5 linked regions of the Nitrosopumilus sp. b3 genome follow. The protein of the gene in region 3 binds, or shares a complex with, the protein of the main gene of each other region. Links are inferred from orthologs where the notes say so. Each region holds a gene or a part of one and is shown on either strand. Other genes may lie near its edges. The genes, in order: C6990_RS08925, C6990_RS07560, C6990_RS00540, C6990_RS07705 and C6990_RS07555.

What was found.
Region 1: C6990_RS00540 (region 3) and C6990_RS08925 share a complex: the UniProt entries of both Methanocaldococcus jannaschii proteins name them as parts of the 30S ribosomal subunit. The link is inferred for Nitrosopumilus sp. b3 from one-to-one orthologs.
Region 2: C6990_RS00540 (region 3) and C6990_RS07560 share a complex: the UniProt entries of both Methanocaldococcus jannaschii proteins name them as parts of the 30S ribosomal subunit. The link is inferred for Nitrosopumilus sp. b3 from one-to-one orthologs.
Region 4: C6990_RS00540 (region 3) and C6990_RS07705 share a complex: the UniProt entries of both Methanocaldococcus jannaschii proteins name them as parts of the 30S ribosomal subunit. The link is inferred for Nitrosopumilus sp. b3 from one-to-one orthologs.
Region 5: C6990_RS00540 (region 3) and C6990_RS07555 share a complex: the UniProt entries of both Methanocaldococcus jannaschii proteins name them as parts of the 30S ribosomal subunit. The link is inferred for Nitrosopumilus sp. b3 from one-to-one orthologs.

Annotation. Positions count from the first base shown.
Region 1 is NZ_MU078696.1:465,316-469,004, forward strand. What follows is about bases 498-3,459. They hold C6990_RS08925 (30S ribosomal protein S27ae), read right to left. Parts: upstream 2,091-3,459; coding sequence 1,905-2,090; downstream 498-1,904. Other genes in these bases: C6990_RS08915 (tRNA pseudouridine(54/55) synthase Pus10), read left to right, coding at 498-995; C6990_RS08920 (hypothetical protein), read left to right, coding at 1,170-1,877; C6990_RS08930 (eS24 family ribosomal protein), read right to left, coding at 2,090-2,497; C6990_RS08935 (DUF309 domain-containing protein), read left to right, coding at 2,581-3,144; C6990_RS08940 (BPG-independent phosphoglycerate mutase family protein), read right to left, coding at 3,128-3,459. Outside these bases: more of C6990_RS08915, read left to right, coding at 1-497; more of C6990_RS08940, read right to left, coding at 3,460-3,689.
Region 2 is NZ_MU078696.1:248,899-252,527, reverse strand. What follows is about bases 728-3,629. They hold C6990_RS07560 (30S ribosomal protein S13), read left to right. Parts: upstream 728-1,855; coding sequence 1,856-2,404; downstream 2,405-3,629. Other genes in these bases: glmS (glutamine--fructose-6-phosphate transaminase (isomerizing)), read left to right, coding at 3,070-3,629; C6990_RS07555 (30S ribosomal protein S4), read left to right, coding at 2,414-3,019; C6990_RS07565 (hypothetical protein), read left to right, coding at 1,582-1,734; C6990_RS07570 (hypothetical protein), read right to left, coding at 1,183-1,494; C6990_RS07575 (hypothetical protein), read left to right, coding at 728-1,191. Outside these bases: C6990_RS07580 (multicopper oxidase domain-containing protein), read right to left, coding at 1-527; more of C6990_RS07575, read left to right, coding at 688-727. UniProt on the Methanocaldococcus jannaschii protein: Located at the top of the head of the 30S subunit, it contacts several helices of the 16S rRNA.
Region 3 is NZ_MU078693.1:91,634-95,048, forward strand. What follows is about bases 170-2,857. They hold C6990_RS00540 (30S ribosomal protein S19e), read right to left. Parts: upstream 1,896-2,857; coding sequence 1,443-1,895; downstream 170-1,442. Other genes in these bases: C6990_RS00530 (zinc-binding dehydrogenase), read right to left, coding at 170-1,109; C6990_RS00535 (DNA-binding protein), read right to left, coding at 1,151-1,435; C6990_RS00545 (response regulator), read right to left, coding at 1,977-2,324; C6990_RS00550 (ATP-binding protein), read right to left, coding at 2,302-2,857. Also shown: C6990_RS00525 (HpcH/HpaI aldolase/citrate lyase family protein), read right to left, coding at 1-22; more of C6990_RS00530, read right to left, coding at 30-169; more of C6990_RS00550, read right to left, coding at 2,858-3,415. UniProt on the Methanocaldococcus jannaschii protein: May be involved in maturation of the 30S ribosomal subunit.
Region 4 is NZ_MU078696.1:280,758-284,451, reverse strand. The notes cover bases 187-3,153. They hold C6990_RS07705 (30S ribosomal protein S7), read right to left. Parts: upstream 1,987-3,153; coding sequence 1,387-1,986; downstream 187-1,386. Other genes in these bases: C6990_RS07690 (ribosomal L7Ae/L30e/S12e/Gadd45 family protein), read right to left, coding at 2,958-3,153; C6990_RS07695 (NusA-like transcription termination signal-binding factor), read right to left, coding at 2,430-2,894; C6990_RS07700 (30S ribosomal protein S12), read right to left, coding at 1,989-2,426; C6990_RS07715 (hypothetical protein), read left to right, coding at 862-1,182; C6990_RS07720 (YkgJ family cysteine cluster protein), read right to left, coding at 187-826. Also shown: C6990_RS07725 (NAD(P)/FAD-dependent oxidoreductase), read left to right, coding at 1-125; more of C6990_RS07720, read right to left, coding at 122-186; more of C6990_RS07690, read right to left, coding at 3,154-3,281; C6990_RS07685 (tetratricopeptide repeat protein), read right to left, coding at 3,358-3,694. UniProt on the Methanocaldococcus jannaschii protein: One of the primary rRNA binding proteins, it binds directly to 16S rRNA where it nucleates assembly of the head domain of the 30S subunit. Is located at the subunit interface close to the decoding center.
Region 5 is NZ_MU078696.1:247,585-251,041, forward strand. What follows is about bases 728-3,457. They hold C6990_RS07555 (30S ribosomal protein S4), read right to left. Parts: upstream 2,531-3,457; coding sequence 1,925-2,530; downstream 728-1,924. Other genes in these bases: glmS (glutamine--fructose-6-phosphate transaminase (isomerizing)), read right to left, coding at 728-1,874; C6990_RS07560 (30S ribosomal protein S13), read right to left, coding at 2,540-3,088; C6990_RS07565 (hypothetical protein), read right to left, coding at 3,210-3,362; C6990_RS07570 (hypothetical protein), read left to right, coding at 3,450-3,457. Outside these bases: nicotinate mononucleotide-dependent phosphoribosyltransferase CobT, read left to right, coding at 1-127; more of glmS, read right to left, coding at 114-727. UniProt on the Methanocaldococcus jannaschii protein: One of the primary rRNA binding proteins, it binds directly to 16S rRNA where it nucleates assembly of the body of the 30S subunit. With S5 and S12 plays an important role in translational accuracy.

The sequences.
Region 1 (3,689 bases), on a different replicon or contig from region 3:
CTACAAAAAAATGCCATATATGTAAAAATCTATTTGAAAACTTAAATTATTTCTTAAAATTAATGCTTGATACCTCATCAAACTATTCTTTTGATACATTCAGTGTTGGAGTCATGATAAAACCATCTATTGTGGATAGGGATGATCTAATTCGCTCCCAGTACAAATTAAAAGGCATTGACAGTATAAAGACTGATGTTGCAAGAGAACTTGCAAAATCCTTTTCTAGAAAAACAAAAAAAAATATTGATACTCAAAATCCTGATGTAACATTTACAGTAAATCTAAAAGATGATTCCATAAACCTCTACTCAAAATCAATTACTTTTTCTGGAAGATATGTCAAAACTATGCGAGGCATTCCTCAGAAACAGAAATCATGTGAAAATTGCTCTGGAAAAGGATGTAGAATGTGTGATTTTCATGGAATTTCTGAATTTGAAAGTATTGAGGGTCAAATCTCAAAATTTCTTTTTGAAAAAATTGGTGGGACTACTGCTAAATTCACTTGGATTGGTGGTGAGGACAAATCTAGTTTAGTTTTGGGTACCGGTAGGCCCTTTTTTGTAAAACTTCAAAACCCTCTAAAACGAACCCTGAAATTAACTTCTTTTAAGACTGATTCTCTGAAAATCTCAAATCTGAAACTAGTTCATGAATCGCCAAAAAACCCTCTAAAATTCAATTCTTTAATCCAACTAAAAATTTCTACATACTCAGATGTTGATTCAAAAAGCCTAAAAAAATTAAAAATTCTTGAAAAACAACCCGTGGTAGTTTATGACAAATCTGGAAAACGTTCAGAGAAAAAAATATTTTTTATAAAATATAAAAAAAATTCTAAAAATACCTTTACTCTAACTTTGAAAACTCAGGGAGGCCTCCCAGTTAGGAGATTTATAGACGGTGATGATGTGACTCCTGGAATTTCTCAAATTCTTGATAATACATGCAAATGTAATGAATTTGATTTTAGTGATATTGAAGTAAAATGATAACAATTAACTACCTCTGAATATCGTAAAAAATATGCCACTTAGAAAAAAAGGTAAACATCAAAGACATGCTGATCAAAGGGCTGAAACCCGTAAAAGAAAGAAAGCAAAATCTGGAAAGCCAAGATCCTAAAAAATTAACCCTTTTACATTCAAACTTGTCAAGGAGTAATATTGGACCCGCTAATACGTTTCAAAGATGCACATGTCAAAGGAATAATTCCTGATAAAATCTATGATCTTGTTGTAGAACGATTCCCAATTGTTGTTGCAGGAATTAATAGAATTGAAAAAGCATCTGGAATAAAATATCCTGTTGCATATGTTGAGCCTTCACTTGTATTATCCTCCCCCAATCTCAATTCTTATGAATTTGGAATACTATTTGCAAGAACTATCCCCGTAGTGTTTGACGATAAATTTCAGGTTGTAATTCAGATTTCTGCACCTCTGGTTGCTTATGGGCTTAAAGGTACCATTCATGCAATTTTAGCACATGAATTTTTACATTTTCTTGAATTAATGAGAAAAATCTCAAAGATGGAATTATTATCTGATGAAATATCTGGAAATTTATTTGAAAATGTCTATACTGATGAAACCAGATTGTTTGAACCAAGAGTTGTCTTCAAAGATCGTACTTTGCTAAACCATATCACAAAAAAATTCCCATCTGGATTTCGTGATTACAAACTTGAAGATAAAGTGATGAAATTTTGGGCTGACAAAAATCTTCCTAAATCAAATATCTCTCTGGATTCAAATAATGTGAAGTTGTCTGCTGAATCTCTTTCTAAAATACAACTTGTTCCAGAATTTGTTTCAAAAATTGAACAGCTGGAAGAAAAAAGTTCTAAAATTCGACAAAAAAGACTGTACTGAATTAAAAGTTATTTTAAACTATTTTTTTTATTGGTTGAATTCTGTTAGTCCGCACTTTCCACAAGTATGCCTGTCTTTGTGCTCTGACATGAAAACACCTTTTCCACATCTAGAACAAATTTTTTTAATTCTAGTAACTTTGTCTCCGTCTGCTTTGAAATATTTGTAAACATTTGGGCTAGAACCTTTCTTGCCTTTTTGTTCTACAGGCATTATTCAGATTTCTCCTCTGCTTTTACTTCTTCAGGTGCGGCATCCTCTGCTTTTACTTCTGCTGGTGCTTCTTCAGATGCATCCTCTGCTGGTGCTTCTGCTGCTTGAGCTTCTGCCAATTTTGTTTTTGTTTTTTCAATTCTGGAGAAAATCGTTGGATTGACATGTTTTTTAGCTAAACCTTCGTCTTCGTAAACATAGAAAGTACCTGTTACATGTGATTGACCTACATGAGTTTTGAGTCTCATTGGAATTACAACTTTGCCATCTAGCTTGAATTCTTTAGTGACCATATCTGCTGCCTCTAAACTTTTTAGTTTTCCACCTAATCCAGCAAAATTACATGTAAGCTCTCTTCTAGATAGGAATGTGTTATCTACGTCTGTGATTGTCTCGATGATGGACATGTATCAAAAATCCTTTAGATATTTCATATAAACCTTGATTGAAATTCCAGAAGAAATTTAAGAAATTCCCTATGACTCATATCGTGGAACGTTATCTTCTTCATTTCAAAAATGAGAAATATTTACCTCAAAATTGCAGAGAACTTGCTTACAAAGCTAGAGATCTTGTGTCAGATATGAAAAATGTCTCAATAAGATTGGCTAGAGTTGCTACAAAATTTATAGAATTTGATGTTGCTGCTGAGAAAGAAGATCTGGATGTGGTTGTCGGTAAACTATCTCCAATTGGGGATCTTGATAATGTAAGACATGTTTTTGAGGAGCATATTGAAAAAGAGAAAGGTATTCAGGATGGGATCTTTTTCTTTAATAATGAAAGATTCTGGGAGTGCCATGAAGCATTTGAGGGAGTTTGGAATCAATGCTATGGGAGAGAGAAGGAGCTTGTACAAGGAATTATTTTAGTCGCAGTAGCTTTTGCTCACCAACAAGAAAATGAAGAAAACATTGGCATTGGAATGTTAAGCAGAGCATTAGAAAAATTAGGTTCTTCTCCTTCAATGTATCATTCTATTGATGTTGATAGAATAAGAAAGAAATCAATTGAAATGCAGCAAGCAAAAAAATTAACTAGGTTTGAGATTTAATTAATTCAAGTGCTTTGGGAACTACCTCTGCACCTTGAAGAAGACCTATACTTCCTTTCTTTGCTTGTTCTTCAGTCATTCTAGTAGTTCCATCATTTTTAATAAAATCTGCTGAAACTAAAACTGGTACAGGATCATCACTATGACCTTTGTTGATGCATGGTGTGGAATGATCTGCAGATATTACAATTGCAACTTTACTTGAATCAATATTTTCAACAAGTGTTTTGAAAAACCTTTGATCAATTTCTTCAATATTTTTCATTTTTCCGATTGCGTCTCCGTCATGACCGAATTCATCTGGTCCTTTGAGATGAACATAAATTGAGTTTTGAGTTTCCATTGCTTTTGCTGCTACTCTAGCTTTTTCTTCATAATCAGTTAATCCTCCAGCTTCATATGCTTTCATTTTTAGAACATCTGATATTCCAAGCTCTACTGGCATATCTACAATACATGAAAACTGCATGGAATATTTTTCATTAATTGGAATAACATCTGGGTATTTGTTTCCAGCATCTCTGAGTAAAATACAACTAAGTTGT
Region 2 (3,629 bases), on a different replicon or contig from region 3:
CAATGATACGGGTGAACTCCTACAGGACCTGCAGTAAACTCATAAACAAACTGTCCCCCATTTCCACCTACAGGTTCAAAGACACCATCCATTCCTGCAGGATGAATTCCATGGAAGTGGATTGTATGTTCTTTTTGACCATTGTTGATGAATTTTATTTTAAGAAGATCCCCTTCAGTAGCCCTAATTGTAGGGCCAGGGACAGTTCCATTAAAAGTCCAAACATTATAGAATACTCCTGAGGAGACCTCCATTATTTTGTCATCTTCTGCAATTATTGTGTATTCTCTCAAGGTTGTACCATCAGATAATTCTGAAACTCGACCATAATTGAAATCACGTAAATAGTTCATTGGATCAAATTCAACAGTAGATACAACGTAAAGAGGATCAATTATCTCTCCAGAAGTTTTTACTACAGCACCAGTATGTGTGACAAAAGTTTTTTCCTCAGATTGAGCTTGAGACATAATTGGGAAGATCATGATTATAGAGATCCCAATGAAGAAGGTAATTGCTAAAAACATAGTTTGAGAACGAGTGATATTCAGGATGAGTTGATTTATTAAATTCTTTATTTAAATTTAACCTGAGCTAACTTTTTTAGTCTAGTCTAACTTTTTATGCTCAATTCATCCAGATTTGTAGAAAAATTAGGTTTAAACTAAAGAAAACCAAATAGGTTTTGTGCAGAAATCGGGAATGATAGTAATTGGTTCCGGAGTTCTAATCATCATAGGGTTATTTCTACTAGTATTAGGAAATCAAGCCATTCTTGAAGGGATTATTCAAAATAATGGCAAAGTTAGTTCTGAACAAGTACTTTCAATTTCCAATAATTTTGATTCACAGACAACTCCCATCGGTGTTTTCGCAGTTCAGATAATAGATTTTCAAGAAAATACATTTTCTGTAAAAATATTGGATCCATTGGATATTGGAATAGTTTCACACCAAATTAATGATGAAACTATTGAAGAAGAATTTGAAGTTTTAGAGACAGGAATTTACAAATTGATTATTCAAAGCAATAGTAATGAAGAATCTCAAGTTTTTGGAGCAATTGGACCGTTACCGGATTCGGGAAAGAAAGTTCTTGGTTTTATTCCAGTATATGTGATTGTTGCTGGAATGATTGGATTAGCAGTAGTTGGAATTCTAGGTATTAGAAACAGAAAAAGATCAGTTTAGGTAACTATCCATTTTTTCAAGACCGCTAATTGTAGCATCAAAATTATCACCATTTTCAATTATGCCATTGAGTTTCTCAGAATTAGCTGAAAGTAAGTAATTTCCATCATTTGGATTTTTGAAAATAAATTCATGCTCAATTAAATATGAAAGCCTATCAAGGACGTCATTTTCAGAAATAGAAGATTTTTGTGCCAAAAATGAACATTCTTTGGGACCATCTTCAAGCTCTGCCAATATTGAAGAAGTGACAGGATCAAACATACAATCCACAACTTTTTCTTTATCAAAAGAATTACTCATTTGCATAAATATGGAAATTAGAAATTATTAACTTTTGGAATTTCTATTCCAATAAGATAATTAAGAAAAAGGGGTTTTCATAATATTATGCAGAGGTTATGTAGTCAAGATCCATCAGGCAAAGGTGAGCATTGTTTTTGTATAGATATTGACGCTCAGCGAGGAATCAAAAAATGCTGTAAATGTAATTTATGGAATGTTCAGGGTAATGATTGGACAGAGGATGAAGACTTTAGATAATTTGTGTAAAAAATTTACCAAAAAAGGTCTTGAAATTTAGATTCACCTGAAAATATTCAAAAATCATTCAATTTGGTGCCTAGCATGGTTTTTATCGGGGTTTCTTTGAATTTTTGAATACTTGAGTACTCAAGAATATAGACACATTGTAAGGATTGTGGGTAATGATATCCCAGGAGAGCGAAAAATGCTTGTAGGGTTGACTCAGATTAAAGGAATTGGGTATAATTTTGCCACAGCAATTCTAGACACATTAAAGATCGACACAAATTCTAACATCGGAAATCTCACTGAAGAAAATGTTCAAGCAATTGAAAAATTGATCACAGATCCTATTGGAGGAAATTTCCCAACATGGTTCCTCAATAGAAGAAAAGACATTGAGACAGGAGCTGATTTGCATTTACTTACATCAGATATTCCATTTACATTAAGAAACGATATTGAAAGAGAAAGAATAACTGCAAGCTGGAGAGGTTATCGTCACCTTAGTGGCCTAAAAGTAAGAGGTCAAAGAACTAGAACATCAGGTAGAAAAGGTGGAGCTGTGGGAGTTGCAAAAGGAGGAATGGCAGCACCAGTAAAGAAGGGAAGTGCAGGAGCTCCGGCAGCAGAAGCAGCAGCTCCGGCAGCAGAAGCAGCAGTTCCGGCAGCGGAGAAAAAAGAGTAGGTGTTTTGAATGGGAGATCCAAAATACCCACGTAGAGTTTGGAGAAAACCAAAAAGACCACTTAATTATGAATTAAAAATGGAAGAGCTCAAAACTCTTGGTACATTTGGATTAAGAACAAAAAGAGAACTATGGAAAGCACATACAGAATTATCACGTGTAAGACATCAAGCAAGATCGTTGCTTGCATTAAGACAAGAGATTAGGGAAGAAAAAGAACCAATTTTGATGCAATCACTTGCAAGGATTGGGTTAGTTAGCAGTGGTGCTACATTAGACGATGTACTCAATCTGAACGCTAATGATTTACTTTCACGTAGATTACAAACCATTGTAACAAAAAAATTTGGATTTAAAACACCATATCAAGCAAGACAGGCAGTTATTCACGGACACATTATGATTGGAGAAAGAAAGGTAGACATCCCATCATACACAGTAACAGTTGCTGAGGAAGACAGTATTCATTTCACACCAGAATCAAAGATTCCAGAAATGTTAGAGAATACAAAATCTAAAGAACCTTCTGAAGAAACTGTAGAGGCTGCTTCTGAAGAAACTGTAGAGGCTGCTTCTGAAGAAACACCAAAAGATGAAAGTTCTTCAACAGAATAATCAAAAAAATAGGCTTATCAGTAAATAACCCCAATATCTGAGAGAATAACATGTGTTCAATTATAGGATATTATGGAAAGATTAGCGCTGCCCCTATTCTCGTAAAGGGATTAAAAAGAATGGAATATCGTGGATACGATAGTGTTGGAGTTGCAACAGAATCAGAGAACAAAATTGAATTAAAGAAGGGCATTGGAAAAGTCGATGAGGTAAATTCAAAAATTCAATTAGACATATTGCCAGGAAAAATTGGCATTGGCCATACTAGGTGGGCAACACATGGCAAAGTAACAGATACAAATGCTCACCCTCATCCAAGTAATTCTGGAAAAATTGCAATAGTACATAATGGAATTATAGAAAATTTTGAGGAATTAAAACTGCAATTAGAAAAGGATGGATATAGTTTCAAAAGTGAAACAGATAGTGAAATAATTGCTAACTTGCTTCAAAAAAATTATGAGTTAACAGGAGATGTCAAAGAAACGATTGTTAAAACAGTTTCAGAAATTAAAGGGCATTATGCTTTTGTTGCAATGTTTGAAAACGGTCAGCTTGCAGCAGCAAGATATCATGAACCGTTAATAATCGGAGTTGGAAAAGATGATTT
Region 3 (3,415 bases):
GGCTTCTGAAAAGCTGTGTCATTAAATGATTAAGCGCCTTCAGGCTTCATTAAGATTTTGCCAAAGAGTCCCTTACCGGTTAACATCTTTGTATGTGCCTCTGCTGCTTGCTCAAAGGAATATGTAGAATCAATTGCGGCTTTAATTTTACCCTGACTCATCCAATAGAGAGCTTGATCTAATTCAGCTTTGGTTCCTTGTGTTGAACCCAAGATGTTAGTTCCTTTAAAGAAGATATGTCTTAGATCAGTTTTTGCATCATATCCTGTTGTTGCGCCACATGAAACTAGTGTTGCACCATATTTTAGAAGTTGAAGTTGCTTGTTCCAGTGTGTTTCACCAATATGATCAAAGGAAAGATCAATTCCTGGTGCTTCACCCTTTTTCTTTGCAAGTTCTTTAGAAATTTTAAAGACTTCTTTACTCCAATCTTCTTTTCTATGATCAACTGCATAATCAGCTCCAAGTTCCAGACATTTGTCTAGTTTGTCAGGGCTTGCTGTTGCAATAACATCACAATTGTATAATTTTGCTATCTGAATTCCAAAGCTTCCAACTCCAGAACCACCACCCATAATTAAGACAGTTTGTCCGGGAGTAATTTTGGCTCTACCAACTAACATGTGCCAAGAAGTAAGTATAGTCATAGATGCTGCCGCTGCTTCATCATAGGATACGCCTTCTGGAATAACTGAGACATTGACTTCAGGTAAGTGAGTAACTTCTTGAAAAGCTCCCCATGTTGGACCAGTTTGAAATCCCCAAATGGTTCTTTTAACACAATCAAATTCTCGTCCATCAGTACATGCTTTACAAACTCTGCAAGACATGTTTGAATGAGATACAACTCTATCTCCAACTTTGATATTTTTAACATCTTCACCAACTGCGATTACGTCTCCAGCTGCATCAGAACCTGAAACATGTGGTAATGGAACAGCTACAGGTACTCCTCTCATTCCCCAAATATCATTATAATTTAGAGCAGCAGATTTGACTTTAAAGACTACTTCATCTGCTTTTGGTTTTGGTTCATCTATATCCTGGACTTTGAGGATTTTAGCATAATTATCATCTGGTGCATATTCATTGTATACTACGGCTTTCATGAAATAAGCCACACGCTACCTATAATTATATTTTTTCTGAATTAGACACGATTTATCTTAAAATCACGTTTTGGTTGCTGAATTGAGAGCAATATTTGTTTGAGTTGATCATCAGAGATTTGGCCAGGAAGTTTACCTTGGGTTGCCATTCCGATCAAATACTGTTCAACTAGATCAGATAATTCGGATTTTACCATTTTGATATTATTGAGTCTCAGTCTTGCTTCAGGTGAAAGGATTTGTTTTAGAATCTGTTCTTTTTGTGCAGATGGATCATTATTCTTATTATCGTAAGGGGATTCTTCATTAGATTCTGGGAAACTCATTTTGAATCTATGTGTAAACTTTCAATTGAGGATTTTCAACAATGAGTTCTTTTAGTATTTCAGTAGCTAATCTGTCTAGTTTTTGCATTCCATGTTTAGAAATTATTCTACCTTTCTTCTCAACCTTTTCTAAATAACCAAGTTTTTCTAATCCTTGAATAGCATTTCTAATGATTGCACCACCTGCATCTTTGTGATGTGCTGCACCGTATCCAGATGGTTTACCTCCACCATAATCTTTTCTTAATTCATTAATTCCAATTGGACCATGAAAGTAAATTTTTCTCATAATTGAGGCACATCTAGTATACCACCAGTCTCTCTCTTGTGGGGGTTTATCAGCATGAGCCCCAGTTTTGACAAAGGGAATCCAAGTAGGTGCAGGAATATCTTCATTCTTTAGAATTTCTGCGAGTCTTTTTATCAATACATCTGATGGTACATCGTATACCTTTGCCATAAAGTGCAAAAATCGATAATCGTCTTATAAATCATTGAGGTAATGTATCTAGCGTATTCAAGATAATTTACCATGAATTTCTCAGATCGGGGTCATTACTTTCAAAACTTCATCAAAATTAACAGGTTTGTTTTGTATTGATAGTATTGGGAATTGATCTAATTGATTCAAAATGTTTTCTTCAACTAATCCAGTTGTAACAATTATTTTTGTAGTAGAATTTTGTAATTTTTCAAGGGCATAAAATCCATCAAATTCAGGCATTGACAAATCTAATAGAAGGTAATCAGGGTTATGTTTTGAACATAATTCCACAGCTTGATTTCCATCATATCCGACTCCTACAACATCAATATTTTCTAATTTAAACAAATCAGAAAATAATTCAATTAATGCAATTTCATCATCAACTATTACTACTGTTGTCATTCTCTTCTTTTTGTGGAATTTTAATTATAAAGGTAGTTGGGTTATTTTTTACAGAAATAGTTCCGTTATGCTGAGTTATGATATTTTTTACACTTGCAAGTCCTAATCCTGTTCCTTTTTGCTTTGATGTGATTAATGGATCAAATACTTTTTCAAGTGGTTTGATGGTAATTCCAGGACCAGAATCTGTTACTTTGATAATTATTTCCGTATTGGTTTTTGATATGAAAACATCTATTTCTCCAGATTCTTCAACAGCCTGAATTGCATTATAAATTAGATTTACCAAAACAACATTCATTTTACTTTCATCACCAAACATAAAAATTTCATCACCTGATGTTTTGATTTTTACTCCAGAAGGTGCATTAAGTGAAGATAAAACTTTACTTAAAAGATTTGAAAGATTAAATTTTTTTGATATTACCGGAGTATCTCTCAAAAAATCTAAGACATCATTTAGTTGATGAGTAATTCTATTTATTGAAGTGGTAACTCTTTCTATTTGCTTTTCATCAAGAATCTTTTTTCGTTTTAATAACTCAAATTCATTTTGTATAATTGAAAGAGGGTTTCTTATATCATGAGACATTCTAGATGATAGTTCTCCTATAGCACTTAATCTTTCAGCATGGAGTAATTTTTTAGTGAGGTTTTTTTGTTCAGTAATATCTTTTCTAACTGAAACATATTCAGATATCTTTCCTTCTTTATCTAAAAATGGTATAACTGTTGTGTCATTCCAAAACAAAGTTCCATCTTTTGCAGTGTTGCAAATTTCACCATGCCAGATATTTCCCTTGGAAATTACACTCCACAAATCTGCATAGAAACTTGGGGGATGGATTTTACTGGATCTTAGAATATCTTGACGTTGACCAATAAGCTCATCTTTAGAATATTTTGAAACTTGACAAAATTTATCATTTGCATATTTGATTTTTCCATTTTTGTCAATTATACTTACAATTGAAGATTCATCTAATGCTTTTCTTAAGTTATGTTGTAATGATAATTGAGTTTCAATATCAGTAGTTTTCTTTAAATGATTTAACATAAATTCAAAAGATCTAGATAATTCACCAATTTCA
Region 4 (3,694 bases), on a different replicon or contig from region 3:
AGGACTTTAGTTTCTTCAAGGCATTACCAGATTTCATTGCAATATTTCGTTACATGAAAAAGCACGAAGACCGATTTGGAATGAATATCAAAATTGCAGATTTGATGAAAGTAGCTAAAGCCTAGCTAAAACTAACAGACCCGAACCCCTCTCTATTAGTTCTATTTGATGCCATGTTGTAATCGTAAATTGTTTTGGAATAATCTTTGAATTCATCTTTCATCGGATCCAAAGTATCTGCCAGATAAAATCCGGGGCAATCTCCTGTAAACTGATAGGTGGCATGAACACGTGCAATTCCTTTTTCATTTTCAAGCCAGCTAGAAAAGGGGTAAAGATAGCAAACCCCAGGTCTGTCGGGATGCATGCTACACCCACCTTTTTCATCTAAGAATCTACAAGAGATGTGCGTTCCATCATCAGATGCTGTCTCATCTTTTTTTCTTTTCAGATTAATGGTAGTCATTGTAGTTAGTTGTCCTGAGGGTCCTGGTTCCTGATACGTTACAGTAAGAGTTTCATTTTTTATAAAATCAGAAGGTTTTTGATATTTCAAGCCTTTTCCAATAATTATCAAATCATCAGAAGTAAGTGGAAGTCTTCCTTGTCTATCACAGCAGTTGTGGCAGTCAGGCCAAAAGCACTTCCATAGAATGAATTTTTTTTCAGAATTAAGATAAGGTACATGAAATACCACATCTTTAACTTTGACTGGATAGTCAGACACATCAGTAATTTTACCAAGCATGAATTTACGTAAAATTGGATCAACATCCCAATCTTTTTCTAACAAGTTTAATGATTCTTCAATTTCGTTTTGAGACAACTATTAAGATATAACATCTGGAAGTCATGTTATTAATGTTGAGTGAAAAAGGAAAGCATGCCTCAGCTACTCAAAACAGAAGATGGGTATGGAGTGAAATAATTTGGCCTCTAGTTTTAGAAGTCAATGACGTATCATTTACACTAAAACAATTTCAAAATAAACGTCAAAAAATATGTCAAGAGCAAAATGTTTCAATCAATGTTCCATCAAGGGGACTAGTATCATTGATGCAGAAAGGAATTTTGTTAAAAGAAGGGGAAATTTACTCGATTCATTATAGACTAATTCCATACATGCGATTGAAAGCAAAATGTGATTATTCAACTGCAATTCATGAAGTTAGAATAAAGTAATCAAAGCATTTCAAAAAAATCACAAAAATAATTCATTATAAAAATTTCAATCTTGACAACAAATGATTATATTCTTAAACAGAAAAATTTCTTCAAGTAGCCCGATAGTCTAGCGGTCAAGGATTCTGCCCTCTGGATCTCAAGAGTGGATAGGCGGAGACGGCAGTTCGAATCTGCCTCGGGCTACTGAAAATTCTAAAGAATCTATCTTGATGCTTGTGCTATTCTTTCTAGTTCATTTTTCTTCTTTACAGAAGGAGCATTTGGATCATTTACTGCGGCTAGCATTATTTGCTCTGCCATATGTTCTTCAATGGGTTTTGGATTGGAAAATGTTGCCTCTTTGATTGCATCAGCTATGAATTTTAGTGCCAAGTCAACTCTTCTGATTGGTGCAACATCAACTGATACGTGATAAACAGTACCACCATAAACGATTCTTGTAGTGTCTTCGTTTGGTGCAGAAAATTCAATTGCTCGAACTAGTACTTCAACTGGGTTTTGTCCAGTTTTTAGTGCAATAATATCAAAAGAAGTTTTTACAGTGTTTAGAAGTTTGGTTTTCTTTCCAGTCATTCTTCCAGTGTTCTTTGCATATTTCTTTCCAAAGTGCATTGTTTTGTTGATTAATCTCTCAACAATGTTAACATCTGCTTTATTGAATCGCTTTAATGCAGAGCGACCATATGTGTAAGGTAAAATTTGCTTTCTCAAAGAGATGGCAGTTTTTAGTCCGGGATCTTTGATTTCAATATCAGATAAATCCCATTTTCTAAATAATAACAAGTTTTTAGTTTGTGCCATTTCTATCTCCTTGGTTTCTCTTTCTTTCCTATTACTAGTTCATGAAGTGATGTACCGTTAACTTTGAAAACTTTGAATCTAACACCAGGAATATCTCCCATTGCACCACCTTGTGTTGCACCCATTCCTTGAATGTGGACTTCGTCGTGTTCATCAATAAAGTTCATTGCACCGTCTCTTGGTAAGAATGCAGTAACTGTTTTACCATTTTTAATTAATTGAACTCTAACACATTTTCTAATAGCAGAGTTTGGCTGTTTTGCAGCAATTCCTACTTTTTCTAAAACTATGCCGCGTCCTTGTGGAGCTCCTCCAAGTGGATCGGCTTTTTTATCAATTCCAAGCTTTCTTCTCTTGTATGTTGAGATTGCCCATCTCTGTTTTTTCTTTTTAGTAGTTAAAACTCTGCCAGCAAATAATCCAAGTGGTGATTTTCTCATATCTTACATCTCCATAGTAGCACGTTCAGGACTGTTAATCAGTACGCTGGTAATATCAAAATATCGTTTTGCAAGTAGTCTTGCTTTCTCAGCATTTCTGCCTTCTCTTCCAACTACGATTCCTTTCTTTCTTGGGTCTACCATAACAATTGCCTGTTTTGTCCCATCTGCTCGTGTATTTATTTTTACTTCAGAAATTAGTTTTGAATTTAGCAAAGAAGACAAGAATTTTGCAGGATCCTCATCATATTCTACTAATTCCACATTTCTTTTAACAATATTTTGTAATGATTTGATATGAACACCACCTTTGCCAATTGCCAATCCCATTTTACCAGTATTAACTACAAAAATTACTCTATCTTGCTTTTCATCTTCAACACAATCGCGTGCAGTTGCACCAGTTACATTTTGGAAAAGTGACATCATACGCATTTGATCTGTTGAGAGTTTAATTGACTGTGTCATTAGAAATCCTATTTATCTCCGACCTGAATTGTCTCATTTAAACTTTCATTAAATAAAATATAGCTAATCATTTTTTTCCTCAGCTTCTGTATCTTTTAAAATTGATTTTATGTTTGCATCTGTTATTGATGTGAATGAAATTGTTGAAATTCTAAATTGCAAGCCGCACAATCTTCCTAGTGCGACTGAAGTCCCTTGAAAGTTGACTAGAGGTACTTTTTCTTTTTTTGCATCTGACTCAATTTTCTCAACCATTTCTTTACTCACTGATTGAGATAATACAATTAGCTTGGAATTTTTTAAAGAGTTTAAAACTTGTTTTGTACCGAAAGTTAGTTGATCTTCTTTTCGGGCATCCTTTAATGATTTTTCAAGTAGTTTACTCATGTATGTTTCCTTAAATCGATCGGCGCCACAGGGCTTTATAGGTTTATTGAAAAACCACGCACGGTATTAGAAAAAATTAGTTCAGAAAATTAAACACTGAACCCAAAGAAGAAAACACTAAACCAATTTCATCAAAAAAAGAAATCGTATTTTCTTTTTCATGATTTGTAGTACTAGAAACTTTTGGTGAATCTGATTCAGAGTAATCTATTTTTTTGATAATTGGTTGTATTGGCTCATCTACTAAAGTTACAATAGGAGCATTCAAGGATGATGCAATTTCAAGATTTTTTCTAGCAGAAATATAGTTGGGATTTTTCTTTAAAATTTCTTCATAAATAGAAATAGCATTATCATAATCTTTCAAATTTGCAAGGGCATTTGCTTTGTTATTTTTAGCAGGTAAAAATTCA
Region 5 (3,457 bases), on a different replicon or contig from region 3:
TTTTGCAAAAGAAGGTGTTGGAGCTGGGGGAAGTATTATTTCCTCCATGATTAAAACTGGAAATGATTCTACAAAATATTTGGATTTAGCAGAAAAAGAGTATCATCGATTATTTACTTCACTGTAACTGATTTTGCCAAATTTCTAGGATAATCTGGATCTGTGTCCTTTTCGAGTGCTGCATAATATGATAGCAGTTGGATGGGAATTATTTCTGAAATTGGATACATTGATTCTTCTACTTTGGAAATCTCTATCCAATAATCATATACGTCGCTTTCTACATCTGAAATCCCGATAATTTTTGCTCCTCTAGCCTTAATTTCCCTTGCACTAGTTAGGGTATCCGAATATGTTGAGTCATTTGGATTGATGATTAAAACAAAAACACTTTCATCCATAAGTGCAAGCGGCCCGTGTTTTAATTCCCCTCCAGGAATTCCTTCTGCATGAATGTATGTAAGCTCTTTTAATTTCAATGCTGCTTCTATGGCAATTGGATAATGTACTCCTCTTCCCAGAACATAAATGTCTGAAATATTTTTTAATTTTTGGGCCACTATCTGAATTCTTATTGGCTTGTCCAATGTTTTTGAAACCGATTCTGAAATCTTGTTAAAATCTATCTTTATTTCATCATTAGTTAGTTTCTCTACTATTTTGTAAATTATTACGAGTTGTGCTGTGAAACTCTTTGTCGCTGCAACTCCTATTTCTGGTCCACAATTCATTCCAATAACTACATCTGCTTCTCTAGCAAGCGATGATGTTAGCAGATTTACAATAGATATGATTTTACACTTTGCTTTTTTAGCAATCTTCACTGCTTCTAATACGTCTGCACTCTCTCCACTCTGAGAAATTGCAATTAATATTGAATTTTCCTCAATACTGTCTGGTGAAAACTGAAGTTCACTTGACATGATTGGTTCTACTTTGATTTTGGCATATTTTGAGAACATTTGTTTTGCAATTAATGCTGAATTGTAACTTGTACCGCTACCTGTAATGTAGATATTTTTTGAATGTCTTAGATAATCTGCAGTTTTTTCAATTGCATCAGCAGTTTTTTCTCCTGCCTTCAAAATTGTTTCAGGTTGTTCATAAATTTCTTTTAACGTAAAGTGTGCATAATCTCCTTTATACGCATCTCCAAATTCTTTTGATACTTTGGTAATTCCATATTTTGCATGATTTCCCTCAAAATCTAAAATTTGAAATTTATCCTTGTCTAAAATTACAAAATTTCCATTTTCCATGTAAATGGCATCATCTGTATATTCAATAAATCCTAGAACGTCACTTGATAAAAAGAAATCATCTTTTCCAACTCCGATTATTAACGGTTCATGATATCTTGCTGCTGCAAGCTGACCGTTTTCAAACATTGCAACAAAAGCATAATGCCCTTTAATTTCTGAAACTGTTTTAACAATCGTTTCTTTGACATCTCCTGTTAACTCATAATTTTTTTGAAGCAAGTTAGCAATTATTTCACTATCTGTTTCACTTTTGAAACTATATCCATCCTTTTCTAATTGCAGTTTTAATTCCTCAAAATTTTCTATAATTCCATTATGTACTATTGCAATTTTTCCAGAATTACTTGGATGAGGGTGAGCATTTGTATCTGTTACTTTGCCATGTGTTGCCCACCTAGTATGGCCAATGCCAATTTTTCCTGGCAATATGTCTAATTGAATTTTTGAATTTACCTCATCGACTTTTCCAATGCCCTTCTTTAATTCAATTTTGTTCTCTGATTCTGTTGCAACTCCAACACTATCGTATCCACGATATTCCATTCTTTTTAATCCCTTTACGAGAATAGGGGCAGCGCTAATCTTTCCATAATATCCTATAATTGAACACATGTTATTCTCTCAGATATTGGGGTTATTTACTGATAAGCCTATTTTTTTGATTATTCTGTTGAAGAACTTTCATCTTTTGGTGTTTCTTCAGAAGCAGCCTCTACAGTTTCTTCAGAAGCAGCCTCTACAGTTTCTTCAGAAGGTTCTTTAGATTTTGTATTCTCTAACATTTCTGGAATCTTTGATTCTGGTGTGAAATGAATACTGTCTTCCTCAGCAACTGTTACTGTGTATGATGGGATGTCTACCTTTCTTTCTCCAATCATAATGTGTCCGTGAATAACTGCCTGTCTTGCTTGATATGGTGTTTTAAATCCAAATTTTTTTGTTACAATGGTTTGTAATCTACGTGAAAGTAAATCATTAGCGTTCAGATTGAGTACATCGTCTAATGTAGCACCACTGCTAACTAACCCAATCCTTGCAAGTGATTGCATCAAAATTGGTTCTTTTTCTTCCCTAATCTCTTGTCTTAATGCAAGCAACGATCTTGCTTGATGTCTTACACGTGATAATTCTGTATGTGCTTTCCATAGTTCTCTTTTTGTTCTTAATCCAAATGTACCAAGAGTTTTGAGCTCTTCCATTTTTAATTCATAATTAAGTGGTCTTTTTGGTTTTCTCCAAACTCTACGTGGGTATTTTGGATCTCCCATTCAAAACACCTACTCTTTTTTCTCCGCTGCCGGAACTGCTGCTTCTGCTGCCGGAGCTGCTGCTTCTGCTGCCGGAGCTCCTGCACTTCCCTTCTTTACTGGTGCTGCCATTCCTCCTTTTGCAACTCCCACAGCTCCACCTTTTCTACCTGATGTTCTAGTTCTTTGACCTCTTACTTTTAGGCCACTAAGGTGACGATAACCTCTCCAGCTTGCAGTTATTCTTTCTCTTTCAATATCGTTTCTTAATGTAAATGGAATATCTGATGTAAGTAAATGCAAATCAGCTCCTGTCTCAATGTCTTTTCTTCTATTGAGGAACCATGTTGGGAAATTTCCTCCAATAGGATCTGTGATCAATTTTTCAATTGCTTGAACATTTTCTTCAGTGAGATTTCCGATGTTAGAATTTGTGTCGATCTTTAATGTGTCTAGAATTGCTGTGGCAAAATTATACCCAATTCCTTTAATCTGAGTCAACCCTACAAGCATTTTTCGCTCTCCTGGGATATCATTACCCACAATCCTTACAATGTGTCTATATTCTTGAGTACTCAAGTATTCAAAAATTCAAAGAAACCCCGATAAAAACCATGCTAGGCACCAAATTGAATGATTTTTGAATATTTTCAGGTGAATCTAAATTTCAAGACCTTTTTTGGTAAATTTTTTACACAAATTATCTAAAGTCTTCATCCTCTGTCCAATCATTACCCTGAACATTCCATAAATTACATTTACAGCATTTTTTGATTCCTCGCTGAGCGTCAATATCTATACAAAAACAATGCTCACCTTTGCCTGATGGATCTTGACTACATAACCTCTGCATAATATTATGAAAACCCCTTTTTCTTAATTATCTTATTGGAATAGAAATTCCAAAAGTTAATAATTTCTAATTTCCATATTTATGCAAATGAGTAA